Regions from separate parts of the Kocuria sp. KH4 genome, predicted to be linked through region 2. Evidence: riboswitches for the same ligand, from Rfam matches in the RefSeq annotation. Region 2 holds a riboswitch; the other holds the start of a gene.
What was found. A riboswitch is a leader RNA that binds a small molecule or an ion and turns the genes downstream of it on or off. The one in region 2 is predicted to bind S-adenosylmethionine.

Region 1 (3,452 bases), on a different contig from region 2:
CCCCCGCAGGCGGGGCAACCCCTCGGGCCCCGGTGCACGGCAGGGTGGCGGAAGCCGTCAGGCCGGCGGGACGAGCGGCGGGGTGCGCCGCGGGTCCAGCACCCAGCCCTGCCGCAGCCGCGCCCCGAGCTCGATCAGCGGGCACGTGTCCATCACCACCGCGAGCCCGGCCGCGGCGGCGCGGGCCGCGGCCGCGTGGTCCACCACGCCCAGCTGCAGCCACACGGCGCTCGCGCCGGCGGCGATGGCCTGGTCCACGACGGCTCCGACGCGGCGGGAGTTGACGAAGCAGTCCACCACGTCGATCGGCCCCGGGACCTCGGCGAGCGTGCGGAAACCGGGCTCCCCGTGCACCGCCTCGCCCTTCGGGTTGACCGGGACGATCGTCATGCCGAGGTCGTCCCGGATGCGCCGGGCGACCGGGTGCGCGGGCCGGGCCGTGTTCCCGGTCAGCCCCACCACGGCCCACCGGCCGGGCCGGGTGATCAGGCGGTCGACCACGGCGGGGTCGTTGCGGCTCATGCGCCCACCCTGGCACGGATGGGCCGCTCCCGTCCCGCACGGGCCTGCACCGTGTCCGCAACGTGTCCGCATCCGTGTCCCGGGGTGGCGGCCGACGGCCATGGGGCGGGCACGTCCCGCCGGCACGCGCCGCCCCGGCGGGACGGGAGGGGCCAGGAGAGGAGGGGTCAGGAGAAGAGGGGGAGGAGGTCGGCCCCGGGGCCCAGCTCCGCGCGGTCCCGGGCGGGCAGGGCCGCGCGCCCGGTGCCCACCCGGGCGAAGTGCTCGTCGCTCCAGTGCTCGGGCGGCTCCCGCTCCCACAGGTCGATGAGCACGCGGCGGACCTCGGCCAGCCCGTCCGCCGCCGGCCCCGGGCAGCCCTCCAGGTGCTCGATGAGGTCCAGGTGGTGCACCGTGGCCTCCACCGCCAGGGTGCTCAGCAGGTCCTCGACCCGAAGCACGTGCCCCCGGGTGCGGACCGTCCCGCCGGGCCGGCAGCGCTCCGCCGCGTGCACGAGCGCCCGCGCCGACTCCCGGTAGTGCCCCCGCAGCTGCTCCCAGTCCGGGTACAGGCTCGCCGCCGCCCGGGTGCGGCGGCGGTCCTCGGCGGCGGCGGGGTCCGCGCCCCGGTCCGCCCAGTAGGTGGCGGCGTCCCGGTCCGGGCGGGCCGTGGTGGGCGTGTGCAGGGCGACGAGCCCGCGCACCGCGTCCGCGGCGCAGTGGTGGGCGAGGTCGCGCACCGCCCACCCGCGGCAGCCGGTGGGCGCCCAGGAGTCGTCCTCCCCGAGCCCGTCGAGGACCGCCGCGAACGCCGTGCAGGCGTCGCGGACCAGGTCCGCCCGGGTCGAGGTGTTCCGGCTCGTCATGGGTCCATGGTGCGGCACGGGGGCGCGGCGTGCCACCGTTTCCGACCATGACGGCCCGCGCAGCGATTTGCCAGGCGGCCCGACGAGCACGTTCAATGGGGCGGTAACCATCCGGAGCGGCTGAGAGACCTGGCTCGTCGACGTCGCAGCAACCGGCACGGATCCGTCCGATCCCCGTGCGAGGTGCTAATGCCAGGACCGATGGAGTTGATCATGGGCACCTCCCTGCTGGGCTCTGCACCGTCCGCCGCCGCACCGGCCACCGCGAAGCGTGCGTTCTCGGTGGCCTTCGAGCACGTCGGCAAGACCTTCGCCTCCGGCGGGCACCGCCACCACGTCCTGCACGACGTCGACGTCACCGCCCGCCCCGGAGAGGTCCTGGCGATCCTGGGGCCCTCGGGCTGCGGCAAGTCCACGCTGCTGCGGGCCGCCGCCGGGCTCGACACCGCCTCGGCGGGCCGGGTGCTCATCGACGGCACCCCGGTCTCGGGGATCGACCCGCGCTGCGCCGTGGCGTTCCAGGAGCCCCGGCTGCTGCCGTGGCGCTCCGTGCGCGAGAACGTCCGCCTGGGGGTGCCCTCCGGGTTGGGCCGGGCCGAGGCCGACGCCGTGATCGACGACCTGCTGCACCTGGTGGGGCTGACCGCCCACGCCCACCACCGGCCCCGGGAGATCTCGGGCGGCATGGCCCAGCGCGCGTCGCTGGCCCGGGCGCTGGCCCGCAACCCCGGCGTGCTGCTGCTCGACGAGCCCTTCGGCGCGCTCGACGCCCTGACCCGGCTGCGGATGCAGGACCTCCTGCTCACCGTCCACGCCGCGCAGCCGACCACCGTGCTGCTGGTCACCCACGACGTCGACGAGGCGCTGCAGCTGGCCGACCGGATCGTGGTCCTGGGCCGCTCCGGCCCGACCGCCCCCGCCTCGATCGGCACGGTGCTCCCCGTGCCCGGCGACCGTCCCCGGGACCGGGCCTCCGAGGTCCTCGCCGAGCTGCGGGTGCAGCTGCTCGGCCACCTGGGCGTCGACGCCCACCACCCCGCGACCCGCTGACCCCGCCCCGCTCCCCCGGGCGCGGCACGGCGCCGTGCCGCGCCGGGTCCGCCCGGCACGCCCACCCCACCACGAAAGGCCCCACCATGCCGCTGTCCCCGCGCCCCGCCCGCACGGTCCCCGCCCTCGCCGCCGTCCTGGCCCTGTCCCTGACCGGGTGCATGGCCGGGGAGGGCTCCGGCGAGGCCCGGGCCGCCGAGAAGGTCACGGTCGACTGGGCCACCTACAACCCGCTCTCCGTGGTGATCAAGGAGAAGGGCTGGCTCGAGGCCGCCTTCGCCGAGGAGGGCACCGAGGTCGAGTGGGTGCAGTCCGCGGGCTCGAACAAGGCGAACGAGGCGCTGCGCGCCGAGGCGGTCGACATCGGCTCCACCGCCGGATCCGCGGCGCTGCTGGCCCGCAGCAACGGCACCCCGATCAAGGTGATCGACCTGTACTCGCAGCCGGAGTGGTCCGCGCTCGTCACCACCCCGGGCACCGGGGTGGACTCGGTGGCCGACCTCGAGGGCCGCACCGTGGCCGCCACCAAGGGCACCGACCCCTACTTCTTCCTGCTCCAGGCCCTCGAGGAGGGCGGGGTGGACGCGGCCGACGTCACGATCCAGAACCTGCAGCACGCCGACGGCCGCGCCGCGCTGGAGAACGGCCAGGTGGACGCCTGGTCCGGCCTGGACCCGATCATGGCCGCCGCGGAGCAGAACGGCGCCGAGCTGTTCTACCGCAACGTCGACTTCAACACCTACGGCTTCCTCAACGCGCACGAGAACTTCCTCGAGGAGCAGCCCGAGGCGGCGCAGACCGTGGTGGACGTCTACGCCTACGCCCGGGACTGGGCGCTGGCCCACCCGGAGGAGACCGCGCAGCTGCTCGCCGACGCGGCCGGGATCGAGCTGTCCGTGGCCGAGCAGGTGCTCGGACGCACCCACCTGGACATCGACCACGTGCCCGGCGAGCAGCAGCTGGCCGTGCTGGAGAAGGTCGGCCCGATCTTCGTGGACTCCGGTGACGTGACCGGCCAGGGAAAGATCGACGAGG
Region 2 (3,452 bases):
CCGACGGCGGGCCGGCCGCCGACCCGGCGGACGTCCCGCGCGGGGACTGGGCGCCCGTGGGGGAGCGGCCGTGAGCCCGCTGCCCCCCCTGGTGGAGCCGGGCCCCGACCTGACCCGGGCGGAGCTCGAGCGCTACGCCCGGCACCTGAGCCTGCCCGGCATCGGTCCGCTCGGCCAGCGCCGGCTCGGCAACGCCCGGGTGCTCGTGGTCGGCGCCGGCGGGCTGGGCGCCCCGGCCCTGCAGTACCTCGCCGCGGCCGGCGTGGGCACGCTGGGGATCGTCGACGACGACGTCGTGGCGGTCTCCAACCTGCAGCGCCAGGTGGTGCACCGAACCGCCGACGTCGGCCGGCCCAAGGCGGACTCCGCCGCGGAGGCCGTGGCCGCGCTCAACCCGCTCGTGCGGGTGCGCACCCACCCCTGCCGGCTCACGGCGGACAACGCCCTGCGGATCCTCGGAGAGTACGACCTCGTCCTCGACGGCGCGGACAACTTCGCGACCCGCTACGTGGTCGGCGACGCCGCCGCCCTGACCGGGATCCCCTGCGTGTGGGGCTCCATCCTGCGCTTCGAGGGGCAGGTCAGCGTCTTCTGGGCCGGCCACGGGCCCACCTACCGGGACCTCTACCCCGAGGCGCCGCCGGACGGGGAGGTCCCCAGCTGCGCCGAGGGCGGGGTCTTCGGCATGCTCCCCGCCACCGTGGGCGCGGTGATGGTCACCGAGGCCGTCAAGCTGATCACCGGCACCGGCGAGCCCCTGCTCGGGCGGGTGCTGCTGCACGACGCCCTGGCCATGACCTGGCGCGAGATGCGCCTGAGCCCGGACCCCGACGCCGCCCCGGTCACCGCCGTCGCCCGGCCCGAGGCCGTCGCCCCGCCGCCCGGCGGCGGGGCGGAGCCCGCCGAGACCGTCGGGGCAGCCGAGCTGGCCCGGCTGCTGGCACGGCGGGCGCGCGGCGAGGCGGACTTCGTGCTGGTCGACGTGCGGGAGGACTGGGAGCGGCAGCTCCTGGCCATCCCCGGCGCCGTGCCGGTGCCGCTCCCGGAGCTGCTGGATCGGGGGCCGGCCGCCCTGCCGCCGGAGGCCCGGGGCGCGGACCTCGTGCTGCACTGCAAGGCCGGCGCCCGCTCGGCGAGCGCCCTCGCCGCGCTGCGCCCGTTCTACGCCGGCCGGGAGGAGCGGCTCCGCCACCTCGAGGGCGGGGTGCTGGCCTGGGCGGAGCTGGTGGAGCCGGAGCGGCCGCGCTACTGATCCGTCCCCCGCCGGTGCGGCCGCGGCGGATGCGTACACCATCCGGGAGGACATGACCGTCTGTGACGTGCCCGTGACACCCGATGACATGTGACGGTCACCGGGTGGCTCCGCACCCCCGCGGTCTGGTGCGATGTCATCCGTCCCATTCAGAGCGGCCGAGAGATCTGGCTCGACGACGCCGCAGCAACCCGTCCTTCGCAGGGGTCAGGGTGCTAAGGCCAGAACCGATGGAGATCCCGGATCTGCAGTCGCCCCGTGACGCCGGCCCCCGGCGCCGTCGTCGCCGGGCCCGCCCCGGCGCGACCGGACGGCCGGCACTCCTCGGTGCGACCGGAAGGACCACCGCATGACCCGCACCACGGACGAGGGGACTCCCACCCGTCCCCGCGCCGGCACGAACCTCGCCGCCGGTCTGCCGGGCGACTACGCCGGGCTGAGCGAGCACTTCGGGCCGCTGTTCGCGGAGATCGCCGCCGGCTCCCTGACCCGGGACCTCCGGCGCGCGCTGCCCCACGAGGAGGTCGGCCGGCTGGACCGGGCCGGATTCGGCGCCCTGCGCGTCCCGGCGGCCCACGGCGGTCCCGGCGTCGGCATCGAGGACTTCACCCGGCTGCTGGTCGACCTGGCCGAGGCGGACTCCAACATCGCCCACCTCTACCGCTCCCACGCCGGCTTCGTGGAGTCCCTGCGCTTCCTGCCCCGGGAGCTCCAGGACGTCTGGTACCCGCGGGTGCTGGCCGGGGCCACCGTCGGCAACGCCTCCACGGAGAAGGGCGGCAACGCGCTGGGCACGCTGAACACCGTGCTGCGCCGCACCGCCGAGGGATGGGAGATCACCGGCCGGAAGTTCTACGCCACCGGCTCCATCTTCTGCGACTACACCCGCGTCTCGGCCGCCCTCGACGGCCGGGACGGGCGCCGCTTCGCCGTGGTCGCCACGGACGCCCCGGGGGTCACGCTCGAGGACGACTGGGACGGCTTCGGGCAGAAGCTCACCGGCACCGGCACCGCCACTTCGACCGCGTGCGCGTCCCGGACGACGCCGTGCTGGACCGCACCGCCGGCAGCGCGGAGGCCGTCCACGAGGCCGCCTTCTTCCAGCTCGTGCTGCTGGCCGTGCTGGCCGGCATCGCCCGCGCCGCCCGGCGGGACGCCGTGGGGACCATCGCCACCCGCCGGCGGACCTTCAACACCGGCCTCGGCCTGCCGTTCCGCGAGGACCCGCTGATCCAGGAGGCGACCGGCCGGATCTCCGCCAAGGCCTTCGCCGCGGAGGCCACCGTGCTGCACGCCGCCCGCGCCCTGGACGCCGGGATCGCCGCCGCCGCGGCGTCCGGCGCCGACCGCCCGGAGTTCACCGGGACCCTCCCGGCGGCGCTGCACGAGTCCGAGATCGCCGTGGAGCACGCCCAGGTCACCGTGCCGGAGCTGGCGCTCGGCGCCGCCCAGGACTTGTTCCTCACGGTGGGCGCGTCCGCCACGTCTACGGCCAAGGGCCTGGACCGGCACTGGCGCAACGCCCAGACCGTGGCCACCCACAACCCGATCGCCTTCCGGGCCCGCGCCCTCGGCGACTACCTCATCAACGGCACCCTGCCGGAGGGCCTGAACGCCATCGGCGACGCCAGGACCGCCGCCGACCGAACCCCAGGAGTCTGACGCATGACCACCCCGACCACGGCCGCCGCGGGACGCACCAGCGTCGTCCACGGCAAGAAGCGCGTCCTGGCCTCGGCCTTCGCCGGCACCACCATCGAGTGGTACGACTTCTACCTCTACGGCACCGCCGCCGCACTGGTCTTCAACGTCCAGTTCTTCCCCATGGCCACCGAGCTCGGCGGCATCGTCGCCTCCTTCGCCACCCTCGCGGTCGGGGTGATCGCCCGGCCCCTGGGCGGGATCGTCGCCGGCCACCTGGGCGACCGGATCGGCCGCAAGGCCCTGCTCGTGGCCTCCCTGCTGCTCATGGGCGTGGCCTCCACCCTGATCGGCCTGCTGCCGACCTACGAGGTGATCGGCTGGTGGGCCGTCGTCGGGCTCGTCGCCCTGCGGATCCTGCAGGGCCTGTCCGCCGGCGCCGAATGGGGCGGCTCCGCGCTGCTGAGCGTGGAGCACTCCCCGGCCCGGCACCGCGGGTTCTTCGGGTCCTTCACCCAGATCGGCTCCTCGGCCGGCATGCTGCTGGCCACCGGCGCGT

Region 1: it holds a riboswitch for S-adenosylmethionine, as region 2 does, so the genes downstream of both, ACWCOM_RS08810 (ABC transporter ATP-binding protein) here and ACWCOM_RS02145 (acyl-CoA dehydrogenase family protein) in region 2, are expected to answer to the same signal.

Annotation. Positions count from the first base shown of each region.
Region 1 covers NZ_JBSJYX010000009.1:70,856-74,307, reverse strand. Annotated here, with positions in the region: gene ACWCOM_RS08820 (CoA-binding protein) at 58-522, opposite strand; gene ACWCOM_RS08815 (maleylpyruvate isomerase N-terminal domain-containing protein) at 690-1,367, opposite strand; SAM riboswitch class I at 1,472-1,575, shown strand; gene ACWCOM_RS08810 (ABC transporter ATP-binding protein) at 1,581-2,417, shown strand; gene ACWCOM_RS08805 (aliphatic sulfonate ABC transporter substrate-binding protein) at 2,504-3,452, shown strand, end outside.
Region 2 covers NZ_JBSJYX010000002.1:5,991-9,442, reverse strand. Annotated here, with positions in the region: gene ACWCOM_RS02155 (thiazole synthase) at 1-74, shown strand, start outside; gene moeB (molybdopterin-synthase adenylyltransferase MoeB) at 71-1,252, shown strand; SAM riboswitch class I at 1,395-1,489, shown strand; partial or broken gene ACWCOM_RS02145 (acyl-CoA dehydrogenase family protein) at 1,602-2,914, shown strand; gene ACWCOM_RS02140 (MFS transporter) at 2,918-3,452, shown strand, end outside.